Regions from separate parts of the Paracoccus sp. 22332 genome, predicted to be linked through region 1. Evidence: riboswitches for the same ligand, from Rfam matches in the RefSeq annotation. Region 1 holds a riboswitch; each other region holds the start of a gene.
What was found. Region 1 has a riboswitch for cobalamin ahead of ACTJI6_RS14910 (TonB-dependent receptor plug domain-containing protein). Riboswitches for the same ligand answer to the same signal wherever they lie in the genome.

Region 1 (3,887 bases):
CACGCAGCCCCGCATAGATCGCCCTGCCCGCTGTGCCATAGCCGTCGACCCACTGGTAATCCTCGTCAAGGGCGTTCTCCAGCCGCAGATAGGCGGTGGCATTGTCGCGGACGGGGTGGCTGACCAGCAGGTCCACGGTGGTGAAGTCGTCCATGTCGTTCGGACGGCCCGCGACATGCTGGATCTGGATGCCCGCTGTGGTGCCGGTGGCAAGGACCGTCTCGGCCCCCAGGTTTAGGGTGCGTTCGGGCACCTTGGCCCATTCCGAATCGACCTGATTGTCGATGAAGGTATAGCTGGCGGTCAGCGCATGACCCCCGCCGAAGGCGTAGCGCCCGTCGATTTCCACCCCCCGGCGGCGGGCAGTGCCCGGCACCTGGTTATAGCCGTCGTCCGACCAGTCGGTGGTGCCGCGATCGTCCCAGCCGATCAGGTTGTTCGCCCGCAGCCAGAAGGCGGTCGCACGCAGATGGCTGTCGCCCCATTGTTTTTCCACGCCCACCTCATGGGTGCGGCTTTCCTCGCGTTCCAGCGAGGCGTTGCCATAGGGGCCGAACAGTTCGTAAAGCGAGGGCGCCCGGAAGCCGTTGCCCAGGGCGGCGCGGAACAGCAGGTCGTCGGCCGCGCGCCAGATCGCTGTCACCCGGCCCGAGGTGAAGCCGCCGAAGCGCGAATGATCGTCGCGCCGAACCGATGTCGTCACGTCGATCCGGTCGCCAAGCGCCGTGGTCGTTTCCACGAAGACGCCGTTCAGGCGGGCCTCGCCATTGCCTTGGGCTTCCTCTTTTTCCGTATCGGCGCCGAACACGGCGCGCACGCCTCCACCCAGGTCGGTTGCACCCTGCCAAGACAGTTTCGTGCGCGTGCCCACAAAGGGCGTGACGGTGCCGTTAGACCAGCTTTGCCGGTCGATGCGGTAACGCGTCAGGGCGATCTCGTGATCGACGGCGCCGGTCTGGAATTGCGCGAAGCCGCGCAGGCCATAGCTTTCGCGGTCGTTGTAGTCGTCGCCCGGCGTCCCCGTCACGTCGCCGCCGAAATCGTCGAAATCGCCGGTGCTGTCTTCCCAGAAGCCATTGAAGCCGATGGTGGCGCCGCTTTCCAGCGCATAGGCGGAATAGAAGGACAGGCGCGTCGCCTCGTATCCGTCATCCTCGAAATTGCCGTCCCGTTCGTCGCGCGCGGAAAAGCCGTCGCTGCGGATATGGCTGACCTGGAAGGCCAGGTCGGCATCGGCGCGGCGCAGGGTTGCGCCATAGCTGGCGGTCAGGGTGTCGAAGCTGCCCGCCTCGATCCCGAAATGGTGGTGCAACCCGTCTTCGGTCGGGCGCAGGGATTGCAGCGACAGCACCCCCGCCACCGCGCGCGAGCCGTACAGCGCCGATTGCGCGCCGCGCAGCAGTTCGGCCCGGTTCACGGACTGGCCGATCATTCCGCCGATGTCATAAGAAGGCTGGCCCGCGGCCGGATCCGACACCTCGATGCCGTCGATCACGACGGGCAGGTATTGCGCCGGGGCGCCGCGAAGGATCAGCGATCCCGTGGTGCCCAGCGGTCCCGACTGGCGCAGCGTCACGCCCGGCAGGCGCGACAGGCTGCGGGCCAGGGGCTGGCCCGCGCGATCTGCCAGGTCATCGGCGCCCAGCACGGAAACGGAACTGCCCGACCGGGCCAGATCGGTGGCCTCGCGGTTGGCGGTCAGGGTGATGTCGTCCAGGACGATGGCGCCGGGGGCCGCGTCCTGCGCGGCGGCGGGCAGCGCCGTGGTCAGGGCCAGGGCGGCAAGCAGGGTAATGGGCAGGGCCGGGAAAATGGGTCTTGCGGTCACGAATGACATCCTTCCAGCTATCCGGCATTCGGGCCGGGGCGCGATGCGGTTCGTCCGAAAGGATTTGGCCCGTCGGACAGCGACACCACCACGACGGAAGTTTCCGTTTCCGGCGCGCCCCTCGCACGCCGTCAGGGTGATCGCGTTCGGCAGGTCTCCTGACTTGCGGGTCACGGCTTGGCCGGGCCTTCCCGGTCCTGGGGGACCAGTGGCGTTGTCCGGCCCGGCTCTCCGCTGACAGTTGCGGGGGCAGTCGCGGAATTTCACCGCGTTCCCTTTTAACCGGGCTTGGAACCCGGAACCGAGGCATCGCCGCCATAGCCCAGGGACTGGCGCGCAGGCAAGCGCAATCAGCCCAGCGAGGCCACCCAGTCGGGCACCGTGCGGCTGGCAGGCCCGGTGATCCGCCGATGGAAATCGCGGGCGTTGGCGCTGTTGTCCAGGTTCAGTTCCACGCATTCGACACCGCCGCGCCGAGCAGCCTGGGCAAACCCCGCCGCCGGATAGACATTGCCCGAGGTGCCGATGGCCGCGAACAGATCGGCGCTTTCCAGCGCGTCCCAGATGCGTTCCATGTGATAGGGCATTTCGCCGAACCAGACGATATCCGGGCGCGTGGAAGGGCGGGCGCAGGCGGGGCAGGGGTCGTCGGGGGACATGACCGGCGGCGCGGGCCAGCGATGCCCGCAGGCCGCGCACAGCGCGCCGGTCAGGCTGCCGTGCATGTGGATGACGTGCGGGCTGCCCGCGCGTTCGTGCAGGTCGTCGACATTCTGCGTGACCAGCGTCAGGTCGTGCCGCCGCGCCAGGTCGGCCAGCGCCAGATGCGCGGCATTCGGCCGCGCCCCGGCGGCGGCCGCGCGCCGCATGTTGTAGAAGCGGTGGACCAGTTCGGGATCGGCGGCAAAGCCCTCGGGCGTGGCCACGTCCTCGACCCGGTGGTTTTCCCACAGGCCGTCGCTGGCGCGGAAGGTGGCAAGCCCGCTTTCGGCGGAAATACCTGCGCCGGTCAGGACGGTGATGCGCACGGGCTTAGCGGCAGTAAGCCTCGGCCTGGGATGCGAACCGCTTGTAGCGCGCCCAGAAGGCGTTGTCCGCGTTGGATTTCGACATCCGAACTTCTTGCGCCTCGTGCGGGTCGCGGAAGAAGGACGCGGCGCGGCGCTGATCGGACCGCGACAGGGTCTGGTTCGCGACCTGCTGGATGCAGCCGCAGAGCGGCGCATTGCCGCGTGCGCGGTCGGATCGGACGCAGGCGCTGTCGATCGGGCCGGCCATGGCCAGGGGCGCGGTCATCATGATGGCCGCGGCCGCAATGACGATGCGGTTGAGCATGAACTGTCTCCTCGGTTGCCTTGTCTGCGATGGCGGGCGCCGGTTGTCCCGGTCTGGGTGCCCATCCGCCTGCAACGGTATCAGAAAGGGTCCGCCCGCTCAATCAGGCGCTGTGCCGCAGGGCTTCGCCTGCGGCGTCAAGGCGTTGCGTCGGTCAGGCGGGGCTGACCTCGTATCCGGCGTCGCGAATCGCCTGGGCGGCGCGGCCTGCGTCCAGGCCGTCCACCGCGACGGTCTTCTGCGCCAGGTCGACCGTGGCACGTCCGCCCGCCTCGGCGATGGCGGCCTCGATGGCAGCCTTGCAATGGCCGCAGGTCATGTCGGGAACGGTGAAGGTCATGGCAATCCTTTCGGGGGTTTGACAAGCTTGCGCCAGCATGATCCTGCATGACGGCGACGGCAAGACGGGGGATGCGATGATCGAGGCCATCGGACTGGATGCCGACGACACCCTGTGGGAAAACGAGACGTTTTTCCGCGTGACCGAGGGCGAATTCGTCGCCCTGCTGGGCGATCATGCTGAAGGCGCCGACATCGCCAGCCGGTTGCTGGACGTGGAACGCGCGAACCTGGCCCGCTATGGTTTCGGCATCAAGGGCTTCATGCTGTCGATGGTCCAGACCGCCATCGAACTGACCGACGGGCGTATCGACGGCCGCGCCATCGGCCGGATCCTGGAACTGGGGCAGGAGATGCTGGCCCATCCGGTCGATTTGCTGCCGGG
Region 2 (3,887 bases), on a different contig from region 1:
CGCCCCGCACCATCAGCCAGGACCGCATGGCGACCGCCGCCGTCGCGGAAGGAGTCGATCCATGACCGTCCATTTCATCGGCGCCGGTCCCGGCGCCCCCGACCTGCTGACGCTGCGCGGGCGCGACCTGATCGCGGCATCGCCCGTCTGTCTCTATGCCGGGTCGCTGATCCCCCCGGCGGTGCTGGCCCATTGCCCGCCCGGCTGCCGGATCGTCGACACCGCCCCGCTGGACCTGGACGCCATCATGGCCCAGATCGCAGCGGCACATGAGCGCGGCCTTGACGTGGCGCGGCTGCATTCGGGCGATCTGTCCGTCTGGTCGGCCATGGGCGAACAGTTGCGCCGCCTGCGCGCGGCGGGGATCCCCTATACGGTGACGCCGGGCGTGCCGTCCTTTGCCGCCGCCGCCGCCGCCCTGGGGGCGGAACTGACCCTGCCGGGCCTTGCGCAAAGCGTGGTGCTGACCCGCACGGCGGGCCGCGCCTCGGCCATGCCGCAGGGCGAAAGCCTTGCCGCCTTCGCCGCGACGGGCGCGACCCTGGCGCTGCATCTGTCGATCCACCGGCTGGCCCAGGTCGCAGCCGAACTGATCCCCCATTACGGCGCCGACTGCCCGGCGGCCGTCGTCTGGCGGGCAAGCTGGCCCGACCAGCGGCTGGTGCGCGGCACCCTGGCCGACATCGCCGCGCAGGTCGGCGACGGGATCGAGCGCACCGCCCTGATCCTGGTCGGCCGCGCCCTTGCGCAAGAGGGATTCGACGACAGCCGCCTGTACGCCGCCGATTACGACCGGCGCTTTCGCGGCGGGCGCGGCGACGCGGTGACGCCGTGACGGCGGGGCTGATCGTCTCGGCCGCGCGGTCGGGCAGCGGCAAGACCACGGTGATGCTGGGCCTGCTGCGCTGCCTGGCCGAGGACGGCTTGGCCGTGCAGCCGTTCAAATGCGGCCCCGACTATATCGACCCGGCGTTTCACCGCGCGGCCTGCGGGCGGGCGTCCTTCAATCTGGACAGCTGGGCGATGCCCATGGGCCTGCTGACGACGCAACTGGCGCGGGCGGACGGCTTCGCCCTGGCCGAGGGGTCGATGGGCCTGTTCGACGGCGTGGCGGCGGACGGCGAGACCGGCAACGGCGCCAGCGCCGACATCGCCGCGCTGACTGGCTGGCCGGTGCTGCTGGTGCTGGATGTCTCGGGCCAGGCGCAGACGGCGGCGGCCCTGACCCTGGGCATGGCCGGGTTCCGCGACGATGTGCGGGTGGCGGGGGTGATCCTGAACCGCGTCGCCTCGGCCCGGCACGAACGGCTGTGCCGCCTGGCCTTCCAGGCGCGGGGCATCCCCGTCCTGGGGGCACTGCCCCGGCGCGGCGACCTGACCATCCCGGAACGGCATCTGGGCCTGGTGCAGGCGGCGGAACACCCGGATCTGGAAACCGCGATCCGCTCCTATGCGGCCTTCCTGCGCGCCCATGTCGATCTGGACGCCGTCCGGGCCGCAGCGCGGGGCGGTGCCGTGCCGGGGACCGGCGGGCGCCCGGTGCCGCCGCCCGGCCAGCGGATCGCGTTGGCGCAGGATCAGGCGTTTTCCTTTGTCTATCCGCATCTTCTGGACGGCTGGCTGCGGCAGGGGGCCGAGGTGCTGACGTTCTCTCCTCTGGCCGATCAGCCGCCGCCGGACGCGGATGTCTGCTGGCTGCCGGGGGGCTATCCCGAACTGCATGCCGGGCGGATCGCGGGCGCGGCCCGGTTCCTGGACGGGCTGCGCCGCTTTGCGGCCACCCGTCCGGTGCATGGTGAATGCGGCGGCTACATGGTGTTGGGCCGGGCGCTGATCGACGCGGCCGGGACCAGCCATCCGATGGCCGGGCTGCTGGGGCTGGTCACCAGCTATCAACAACGGCGGATGCATCTGGGCTATCGGCTGGCGCGGCTGTCGGATCCGATGCCGGGCCTGCCCGCCGGGACGCGGCTGCGGGGGCACGAGTTCCATTATTCCGCCATCCTCGACCAGCCGGATGCCGCCCTGGCCCAGGTGGAGGATGCCGACGGCGCGGCGGTGGCGGAAACTGGATCGCGGCGCGGCCGCGTCACCGGCACCTTCTTCCACCTGATCGCGCAGGCCGCATGACCTGCGTCTTCGTCTGCGCCGAATGCCCCGGCGGGGCAAACAGGCTGGCGGCGATCCGGGCCGCGCTTGGCGGGACCGCCTGCACGGTGCGCGCGGCGGGGTGCATGTCCGGCTGCCGCAGCGGCGGCTCCGTGGCGGTCAGGGCGCCGGGGCGGATGGCCTATCTGTTCGGGCCGGTGGACGGCGGCGACGGCCAGCGGCTGCGCCGGTTCCTGGATCTCTACCACGCCGCGCCGGGCGGAGAGATCCGCGATGCGCGCCCGCTGGGTCCGCTGCGCTTCAAGGTTCTGGCGCGCATTCCCGACGCTTGACCGTCGGCCCCGGCGGTGCCAGTCTGGCGGTGTGCAAGGTGCGGCCCGCAAGGCTGCATGGGAACAGGGATCACCAACCCGACCGCCCCCGCGACTGTGAGCAGAGAGCCGATCCGGCACGCCACTGTGGCCCCGCGCCATGGGAAGGCAGGAAAGGCAGCGACCTGCGAGTCAGGAGACCGACCTAGCGCGAAACGCAATCCGCCGTCGGGGATGACGGCAAGGAGGGACGACATGACGACGCTTTCCCGCGCATCGGCCGCGGTTTCCACATCGCTGCGCGACATCTTCATCGTGGCCGCCATCGGCGCGGTTCTGGTCTTCACGGCCGGCCTCGCGCAGTCCGAGACGCTGCACGACGCCGCCCATGACGTGCGCCACGCCACCGGCTTTCCCTGCCACTGATGCTGTCGCGTCTTTTGTCCAGCGCCCTGATCGCTGGTGCTGCCGCAGGGCTGATTGCCGCCCTGTTGCAGTTGGGCTTTGTCCAGCCCGTCCTGCTGCACGCCGAACTTTACGAAGGCGGCGAACTGACCCATTTCGCGGCGCCCAGTGACCACCATCACCACGACGCGGCGGACACTGCCCATGACCATGATCACGCCGAAGGCGCCGCCGCTGCGGCCCATCCCGACATGGGCGGCCTCGACCTGAGCCGCGACGGATTGTCGGTGCTGTTCTCGATCCTGGTCTATGCCGGCTATGCGCTGCTGCTGGTGGCCGCCATCGCGCTGGCCGAAAACCGCGGCCATGCCGTCACCGCGCGCCAGGGGCTGCTGTGGGGCGTCGCGGGTTTTGTCGCGGTGCAGCTTGCGCCCGCCTTCGGCCTTGCCCCGGAACTGCCCGGCATGGCCGCCGCCGACATCACGCAGCGCGAGATCTGGTGGCTGGCCACCGTCGCCCTGTCCGCTGTCGCGCTGTGGCTGATCGCCTTCGGCAAGTCCTGGGCCGAATGGGCGCCCGCCATCGTCCTGGCCGCCCTGCCCCACCTGGTCGGCGCGCCGCACCCGGCCGAACTGACCGGCCCCACCCCGCCCGAGCTTGCCGCCCAGTTCGCGGGCCGCGCCCTGGGCGTGGGCCTGGTGGCCTGGGTCGCCCTGGGCCTGCTGACGACCACCCTATGGTCGCGCGGCCGCGCCTGATCCCCGTCCCGGCGCCCCGGCGCCGGGATCGCGCCGCAGCAGATAGATATCCATGATCCACCCGTGCCTGTCGCGGGCTGCCTGCCGCGCAGCGACGATGCGCGGTCCAGCCTCGGACAGCGGGCCTGCCTCGACGATCTGGTCCGGCATTCCGACATAGGCGCCCCACCAGATGCGGACCCCGGCGGGATCCAGCGTCTGGAAGCTGTTCATGCCATCCAGCATCACCACCAGCGTATCGACGCCCGCCGGCCAGCCCTCGTCGCGCAGCCGCCGCCCGGTGGTGACAAGGAAGGGCGCGCCG
Region 3 (3,887 bases), on a different contig from region 1:
ACCAGCCCGATGATCGGCCCCAGCGAGCGCCCGAAATCCGCCCGGTTCACCCTTGGCGCATAGAGCCTGCTGATCGACCCGTCGAAATACAGCGCGTCGCGCACCCCCAGGCCGTCGCGGAACAGCCGCCCGAATTCATGGAAGGTGACGGCCCGGTCGGAAATCGCGAACCACGCGGTCTGACCGTCCGGCGACACGCCGACGCCGTTGCGGATATAGCGGCTGTCGGAATCGACCAGAAAGCGCGGGTGCAGGTCGCCGTCGATGACCAGCATCGGCCCGGATTGCGTGGCAAGGCGGCAGTCGGGGCGCGCGGCGGCAAAGGCGCGGCTTTCGATCACCTGGAAGGGACGCGCGCCGCCGGTGCAGAAGACGCCGTTCGGCAGCATCCCGAAATTGTCGCGGCTTTCCCCGGTGACGATGGGTTGCAGTTCGATCCCGTCGATGACCAGCAGGCCCACGGGGCGATAATCGGCGTGATACATGCCCGCGTTCATGGCGAAGGACAGGCGCTCGCCCTGGCGCAGCGTGGCGCGGACATTGGCGAAATTGCGCAGCGGCTGGCCGTCCTGCCCGTCCTGCCACAGGCGCAGGGCGGGCTCCTGCGCGGCGGAAACCTCGCAGACGACATAGCCCTGGCCGTCATGGGTCATCCGCCCGCAGCCGTCCGCCGCCGCCGGGATCGCCCAGGCCAGCAGCATCCCGACCGCCACCCCAAAGGGGCGCAGGTCAACCGGCATCGTCGTCCGCGCCGCCTTCCACATCGCGGCGGACGCGTTCGTCGGCGAACAGGCGGCGGGTGTCGTCCATGCGGTCGAAGGTCTCGTCCAGCTGGAAGCGCAGCTGCGGCGCGTATTTCAGCGTCATCGCCTTGGCGACCAGGTGGCGCAGTTCGGGCGCGTTGCGGCGCAGGGCGGCCAGCGCGTCCTCGGCATCGTGGCCGCCGAGTGGCAGCACATAGGCGGTGGCCACCTTCAGGTCGGGCGAGGTGCGGACCTCGCCCACGGTGATCGAATGGCGGTTCAGATCCGGGTCATGCACGTCGGCGCGCAACAGCACGTCCGACAGGGTGCGGCGGATCAGTTCGCCCACGCGAAGCTGGCGCTGCGAGGGGCCGGGGCCATGGGAAAAACGGTTCTGTGCCATATGTCCCGATGTAGGGGGTCGCGGGCCGCGCCGCAACGGGATATGACGCGGCAAACCCCGCGAAAGGAGGCCCCGCCATGAGCGATCTGCAGAACACCGACGCGCCCGCCCTGCCGGGGATCGTCGTCACCGGCGCATCCGGGCGGATGGGGCAGATGCTGATCCGGCTGATCGCGGACAACCCCGAGGTGCGGCTGGCGGGCGCCCTGGAACGGCCCGGCCATGCCTGGATCGGCCAAGATGTGGGCGAATGCATGGGCGGCGCGCCCCTGGGTGTCGCGGTCAGCGACGACGCGGTGACGGTGATCGCGCAGGCGCAGGCGGTGATCGATTTCACCGCGCCCACAGCGACCGTGGCATTCGCCGAACTGACCGCGCAGGCCCGTGCGGTGCATGTGATCGGCACAACCGGGCTGGAACAGGCGCATCTGGATTACCTGAAGGCCTGCGCCCGCCACGCGCCGATCATCCGCGCAGGCAACATGAGTCTGGGCGTCAACCTGCTGGTCGGCCTGACCCGCAAGGTCGCCGCCGCCCTGGGCGAGGACTGGGACATCGAGGTGGTCGAGGCCCATCACCGCATGAAGGTCGACGCGCCCTCGGGCACCGCGCTGATGCTGGGAGAGGCCGCCGCCGAAGGGCGCGGCAAGACGCTGGCCGACCTGCGCACGCCGGCGCGCGAAGGGATAACCGGCGCGCGGGCGCCGGGATCCATCGGCTTCGCCGCCATCCGCGGCGGCGACGTGGTGGGCGAGCATGACGTGATCTTCGCGGGCGAAGGCGAACGGATCGTGCTGCGCCACCTGGCGACCGACCGGGCGATCTTCGCACGCGGCGCCATCCGCGCGGCGATCTGGGGCCAGGACAAGGGGCCGGGCGAATACGACATGCAGGACGTGCTGGGGCTGAACTGATGGCCAGCGAAGATTGCCTGTTCTGCCGGATCGCGGCGGGCGGCCTGCCTGCCCATGTCCTGCACGAGGACGACCATATCCTGGCCTTCCTGGACCTGTATCCGGTGCGGCCGGGCCACACCCTTGTGATTCCCAAGGCGCATCATGTCTGGTTCGAGGATCTGCCCCCCGACCTCGCGACCCGCATCACAACCTGCGCGCAGGGCCTGGCCCGCGCGATGAAGCGGCTCTATGGCGTCCCGCGCGTGTCGATGCTTTATACCGGCATCCATGTCGCCCATGCCCACGCCCATGTCGTGCCGATGCACCATGTCCATGACGTGACCTCGCTGGCCTATCTGGGCGAGGGGCCCCAGGGCTTCACCGCCCCGCCGCAACTGCCGCCCGAGGAGATGGCGCGGATCGCCGGCGACCTGAAGGCGGCGTTGCGGGCCTAAGCCCCGAACCCGATCAGGATATTGATCGACGTTCACCCTTCTGATTCGCTCCATGCTTGTCATGGGGGGACGGAGAATGGCGTCAGGATTTGGGCTTGGACGGCCATCGAGCCGTTGTTGCCGCGCAACCAGCCGGGGACGTGGCGGGGGCCGCCGGTTTCGGTCCTGGTTCGGCGCTCTACCAGCCGGGCCGCGCAACGCCGAACGGGAACGCCGCGACCTCGCTTGACTTGGGGGACGGTTCGTGGCTTGGCTGGCGGTGCTGGTTCCTGCCTGTGGCAGGCGAAGAGGGAATGCGCCAGGCCACCCGGCCCAAGCGCAGCCGCCCCCGCGACCGTGACCGGAGAGGATGTCCACCGCCACTGGCCCCCAAGCCGGGAAGGCAGGACAGCCGCCAGGGCCAGTCCCTGACATCCGCAAGCCGGGAGACCTGCCAGCACCCGCCCCGGAAGGGGCCGTGAAACGCGCGCGACCGGGGTGATGTCGCTGTGCCGGATGGTCCTGGCCCATGGCCGACGACCCTTTGGCCCGTCCATCCCGCCGCCACAAGGCATCTGGCCGGAGGGGCCGTGGCTGAGACATATGAACTGGTGGTCTGCACCACCTGCCGCCTTCCGGGGGCCGACCCCCAGGCCGAACGCGACGGCCGTCGCCTGTCCGACGCCCTGGCCGCCGCCGGGATCGGCCATCGGCGGCAGGAATGCCTGTCCGCCTGCGCGCGCGGCTGCGCCGTGGTGCTGCGCGGGGCGGGACGCTGGACCTATGTCCAGGGCGCGCTGGATCCCGACCGCGACTTGGACGACCTGATCGCCATGATCCGCGCCTATGCCGCGTCCGACGACGGCGTGGTGCCCTGGCGCGACCGCCCCCCCGTCATCCGCAAGAACACCATCGCCCGCATCCCGCCGCAGGAGGCCTGAATGTCGCTTGAGAAAACCCCCGTCACCATCGTCACCGGATTCCTGGGGGCCGGAAAGACCACGCTGATCCGGCACCTGCTGCAACATCCCGGCGGGCGGCGGCTGGCGGTCCTGGTCAACGAATTCGGCGACGTGGGCGTGGATGGCGACCTGATCCGCGACTGCGCCGACGCCAATTGCCCCGAGGCGAATATCGTCGAACTGACCAACGGCTGCATCTGCTGCACGGTGGCCGACGAATTCATCCCATCGATCCAGCGGCTGATGGCGATGGACCCGCGCCCCGATCACATCGTCATCGAGACATCCGGCCTGGCGCTGCCCAAGCCGCTGTTGAAGACCTTCGACTGGCCCGACCTGCGTTCGCGCATCACCATCGACGGGGTGATCGCGGTGGCCGACGCCGAGGCCGTGGCGGCGGGCCGCTTCGCCCCCGATCCCGCCCGGCCCGGCAATGCCGATACGGGCGA
Region 4 (3,887 bases), on a different contig from region 1:
CTGACCGGCTGGCGGAATTCGCGGCGCTGGCCAATGGCGTGAACGCGCTGGCCGACCACCTGACGTCGCAGCGGGCGGAAAACCGGCAACTGCAAGCCCGGCTGCTGACCCTGTCCGAGACCGAGCGCGCGAAGATCGCCTCGGATCTGCATGACGACATGGGTCCGCAGCTTTTCGCGCTGAACGCGGCGCTGTCCCAGGCCCGCGCCGCCGCGCGCGAGGTTTCGGGCCCCGGATCGGCGCAGCTTGACGATGCGCTGCGGGCGATCCTGGTCCATGCGGGCGCGGTCCGCGACACCGCCCGCACCGCGATCAACGATCTGCGCCCGATGCTGATGGGCCACGGATCGCTGCCTGAACTTCTGGGCGAACTGGTGGCCGAATTCGCCGAGATCGCGCCGGATGTGGCCATCGACCTGGATTGCGACGGACGGATCGCGGCCAGCGAGCCTGCGGAAACGGCGATCTATCGCTTCGTCCGCGAAAGCCTGCTGAACGCCGTCCGGCATGGCAAGGCCCGCCGGATCCGCATCGAGATGCGCCGGACCCAGGACCAGATCGTCACCCAGCTGCGCGATGACGGGCGCGGTCCTTCGGGGCGCGGCTCGGCCGGGGGACACGGGCTGGCCGGCATCCGCGACCGCGCGCGCGCCCTGGGCGCCGCCTTCGACCCGCCCCGCCGCGTGGGCGCCGAAACCGTCACCGAACTGAGGATGCCGCACCGATGATCGAAGCCCCGCCCCGGAAACAATCCGCCAACGGCCTGAAGCGCATCGTCATCATCGACGATCACCCCGTCGTGGTCGAAGGCTGGGGTCGCATCATCCGCCAGCGCATCCCCTGCGAGATCGTCGGCGCGGCCACCGCGCTGGAAGGCTGGCGCGCCTGGCGGGCGGCGCGGCCCGACCTGATGGTCGTCGACCTGACGCTTGGCGATCACCGGATCGCGGGGATCAAGCTGATCGACCGGCTGCGGATGCTGGACCGGGATCTGCCGATCCTGGTCTTCACCATGCATCGCAGCCCGATCCTGGCCCGCCGCGCGCTTCATGCGGGGGCCAATGGCGTCATCAACAAGGATTCGCCCTCGGACGAGATCCTGACCGCCCTGACCGAGGTGCTGGCCGGCGGCAATTATGTCGAGGGCCGGCTTGCGACGCAGATCGCGCTGATGAACCTGCCCGGCCGGCGCGGCAATGCCGCCAACCTGACCGCGCGCGAGGAAGAGATCCTGGGCCTGATCGCCGAGGGCCTGTCCTATCGCGAGATCGCCGACCGGGCCTGCATCAGCTACAAGACCGTGTCCAATGTCAGCCTGGTGCTGCGCGACAAGCTGGGCGCCTCCAGCCTGGGCGAGTTGGTGGTCAAGGGGATCCGCTATTTCGACGGCGGCTGAAAGGCATCTTTGTCACCGGGTTTGGTGCCCTTCGCGGGAATCGGGACCGACCGTCCCTTTCGACCGATAGGCGATCTTGTCAGAAAACCCGCTTCGGGCTAAGGACGGTGCGTCGGTTTCCACCCGGAATTAATAGGGAATCCGGATCCGCCCCTGGGCGACAACCGGAACTGCCCCCGCAACTGTAAGCGGTAGCCTGCCCGATCATGCCACTGGACCTCGGTCCGGGAAGGCCGGGCAAGGCGATCATCCGCCAGTCAGGAGACCTGCCGACGCAGTCTGTTCAACCCGAGCGGGTCGGCTCGGCGTGACATCGTGTTGCGGGTCGTGGTCCCCGCGCCTGTGTCCATGCCTTCCGTCCCGCCGAATGCATCGGAAGGAAGCATGATGTTGAAGCTAGCCACGGCAATCGCCGTCGCCGTTGCCCTTGCGCCCATGGCGCGGGCGGGCACCGAATACCCGTTGACCCTGACCAGTTGCGGCCATCGGGTCACCATCGACAAGGCCCCCGAACGGGTGGTCAGCGTCGGCCAGAGCACGACCGAGATCCTGTATCTGCTGGGCCTTGCCGACAAGGTGGCGGGCACCGCGCTGTGGATCAACCCGGTCCTGCCCGAATTCGCCGAAACGGATGCCAAGGTCGAACGGCTGGCTGACAACGCCCCCAGCTTCGAAAGCGTCCTGGGCAAGAATCCCGATCTGGTCGTCACCGCCTATGAATGGATGATCGGGCCGCAAGGCGCCGTCGGCACGCGCGAGATGTTCGACGATTCGCGGATCCCCAGCTGGGTCATGCCCACGGAATGCGTCGGCAAGGACAACACGCAAAGCATGGACGGCGCGCGCACGGTGATGTTCGACCCCGACCTGGTCTATCAGGGCATCGCGGAACTGGCGCGGATCTTCGATGTCGAGGAGCGCGGCGCCCAGGTCATCGCCGACCTGAAGGCGCGCGAGGCCGCCGCCGTGGACAAGGCCAGGGCGCTGAACCTGCCCGACGATGTCACGGCGGTCTTCTGGTATTCCTCGGCCGATATCGAGATCGACCCCTATGTCGCGGGCGCCTATGGCGTTCCGGGCTGGATGCTGTCCACGCTTGGGGTCCGCAACATCGTCGATTCCGCCGAGGAATGGCCGACCGTCGGCTGGGAAACCATCGCCAGCGCGAACCCGTCCTTCATCGTCGCGGCCGAGATGAACCGCCGCCGCTTTCCCGCCGACGACATCGCCGTGAAGCGCGATTTCCTGACCAGCGACCCGGTCGCCAGGGAAATGGACGCCGTGAAGAACGACCGCATCGTGACGATCGAGGCCAATGCGATGGACCCCTCGGTCCGGTCGATCTACGCCCTGGAAGCCCTGGCCCAGGCGCTGGCCGGGTTCGGCCTGAAATGAGGGATCGCGCCGTGGTGCAGGGCTGGGGATGGCTTTGGCTTGCGCCCGTGATCCTGGCCGCGGCGCTGTTCTTCGGCACGGCGGTGGGCGAGACGCGGATCCCGCTGTCGGTGGTGCTGGACGTGCTGTCGGTCAAGGCCGGCCTGTCGCAGGCCGAGGTCGGCGCCGTCGATGCCGGCGTGATCTGGCATTACCGCCTGTCGCGCGCGGTCGTGGCGGCTTGCGGCGGCGCCAGCCTGGCGCTGTCGGGGCTGATCCTCCAGGCGCTGCTGCGCAACCCGCTGGCTGAACCCTATCTGCTGGGGATTTCCGCCGGTGCCTCGACCGGGGCCGTCGCGGTCTCGGTCGCGGGGATCGGGGCGGGGATGCTGTCGATGTCGGCCGGTGCCTTTGCCGGTGCGCTGACGGCCTTCGTGCTGGTGGCGGCGCTGGCGCGGGCGGCAGGCGGCGGCACCGGCACACGCGGGGCAGGGGTCATCATCCTTGCGGGCATTGCGGGGTCGCAGATGTTCAACGCGCTGACGGCGCTGATCATCGCCCGGTCCGCCAGCGCCGAGCAGGCGCGGGGCATCATGTTCTGGCTGCTGGGCAACCTGTCGGGCGTGCGCTGGCCCGACACATGGCTGGCGCTGCCGATGGCCGGGCTGGGGCTGGGCGTGGCCTTGTGGCACGCGCGGGCGCTGGACGCATTTACCTTCGGCGCGGACAGCGCCGCATCGCTGGGCATCGGCCTGCGCCGGACGCAGGCGGTGCTGATCGGCACGGCGGCCCTGGTCACGGCGATCATGGTTTCCATCGCCGGGGCCATCGGCTTCGTGGGCCTGGTGGTGCCGCATGCGATGCGGATCCTGGTCGGTCCCCGGCATGTCCGCCTCGTCCCCGCGACCGCCCTGGCGGGGGCGGTGTTCCTGGTCGTCTCGGACGTGGTGTCGCGGATCACCATTCCGGGCCAGGTTTTGCCGATCGGCGTCATCACCGCCCTGGTCGGCGCGCCCGCCTTTGCGCTGATCATGATCCGGGGGCGGCACCGATGACCCCGGTCCTGGAAGCCATCGGCCTGTCCCGCATCGTCGGCGGACGGCAGATCGTCGCCGAT

Region 2: linked by a shared signal. The riboswitch ahead of ACTJI6_RS01400 (CbtB domain-containing protein) and the one ahead of ACTJI6_RS14910 (TonB-dependent receptor plug domain-containing protein) in region 1 are both predicted to bind cobalamin.
Region 3: linked by a shared signal. The riboswitch ahead of ACTJI6_RS01465 (DUF1636 domain-containing protein) and the one ahead of ACTJI6_RS14910 (TonB-dependent receptor plug domain-containing protein) in region 1 are both predicted to bind cobalamin.
Region 4: linked by a shared signal. The riboswitch ahead of ACTJI6_RS12470 (ABC transporter substrate-binding protein) and the one ahead of ACTJI6_RS14910 (TonB-dependent receptor plug domain-containing protein) in region 1 are both predicted to bind cobalamin.

Annotation. Positions count from the first base shown of each region.
Region 1 is NZ_JBQEOI010000015.1:66,841-70,727, forward strand. It holds gene ACTJI6_RS14905 (ABC transporter substrate-binding protein) at 1-3, opposite strand, end outside; gene ACTJI6_RS14910 (TonB-dependent receptor plug domain-containing protein) at 1-1,828, opposite strand, end outside; cobalamin riboswitch at 1,960-2,149, opposite strand; gene ACTJI6_RS14915 (NAD-dependent deacylase) at 2,179-2,856, opposite strand; gene ACTJI6_RS14920 (hypothetical protein) at 2,861-3,163, opposite strand; gene ACTJI6_RS14925 (heavy-metal-associated domain-containing protein) at 3,318-3,503, opposite strand; gene ACTJI6_RS14930 (HAD family hydrolase) at 3,541-3,887, shown strand, end outside.
Region 2 is NZ_JBQEOI010000001.1:287,857-291,743, reverse strand. It holds gene ACTJI6_RS01420 (cobalamin biosynthesis protein) at 1-65, shown strand, start outside; gene cobM (precorrin-4 C(11)-methyltransferase) at 62-835, shown strand; gene ACTJI6_RS01410 (cobyrinate a,c-diamide synthase) at 832-2,130, shown strand; gene ACTJI6_RS01405 (DUF1636 family protein) at 2,127-2,441, shown strand; cobalamin riboswitch at 2,461-2,643, shown strand; gene ACTJI6_RS01400 (CbtB domain-containing protein) at 2,676-2,846, shown strand; gene ACTJI6_RS01395 (CbtA family protein) at 2,846-3,583, shown strand; gene cobF (precorrin-6A synthase (deacetylating)) at 3,560-3,887, opposite strand, start outside.
Region 3 is NZ_JBQEOI010000001.1:300,930-304,816, reverse strand. It holds gene ACTJI6_RS01485 (phosphodiester glycosidase family protein) at 1-740, opposite strand, end outside; gene rbfA (30S ribosome-binding factor RbfA) at 730-1,146, opposite strand; gene dapB (4-hydroxy-tetrahydrodipicolinate reductase) at 1,224-2,060, shown strand; gene ACTJI6_RS01470 (HIT family protein) at 2,060-2,497, shown strand; cobalamin riboswitch at 2,745-2,949, shown strand; gene ACTJI6_RS01465 (DUF1636 domain-containing protein) at 3,067-3,417, shown strand; gene cobW (cobalamin biosynthesis protein CobW) at 3,418-3,887, shown strand, end outside.
Region 4 is NZ_JBQEOI010000010.1:8,525-12,411, reverse strand. It holds gene ACTJI6_RS12480 (LapD/MoxY N-terminal periplasmic domain-containing protein) at 1-728, shown strand, start outside; gene ACTJI6_RS12475 (response regulator) at 725-1,396, shown strand; cobalamin riboswitch at 1,493-1,684, shown strand; gene ACTJI6_RS12470 (ABC transporter substrate-binding protein) at 1,781-2,791, shown strand; gene ACTJI6_RS12465 (FecCD family ABC transporter permease) at 2,788-3,825, shown strand; gene ACTJI6_RS12460 (ABC transporter ATP-binding protein) at 3,822-3,887, shown strand, end outside.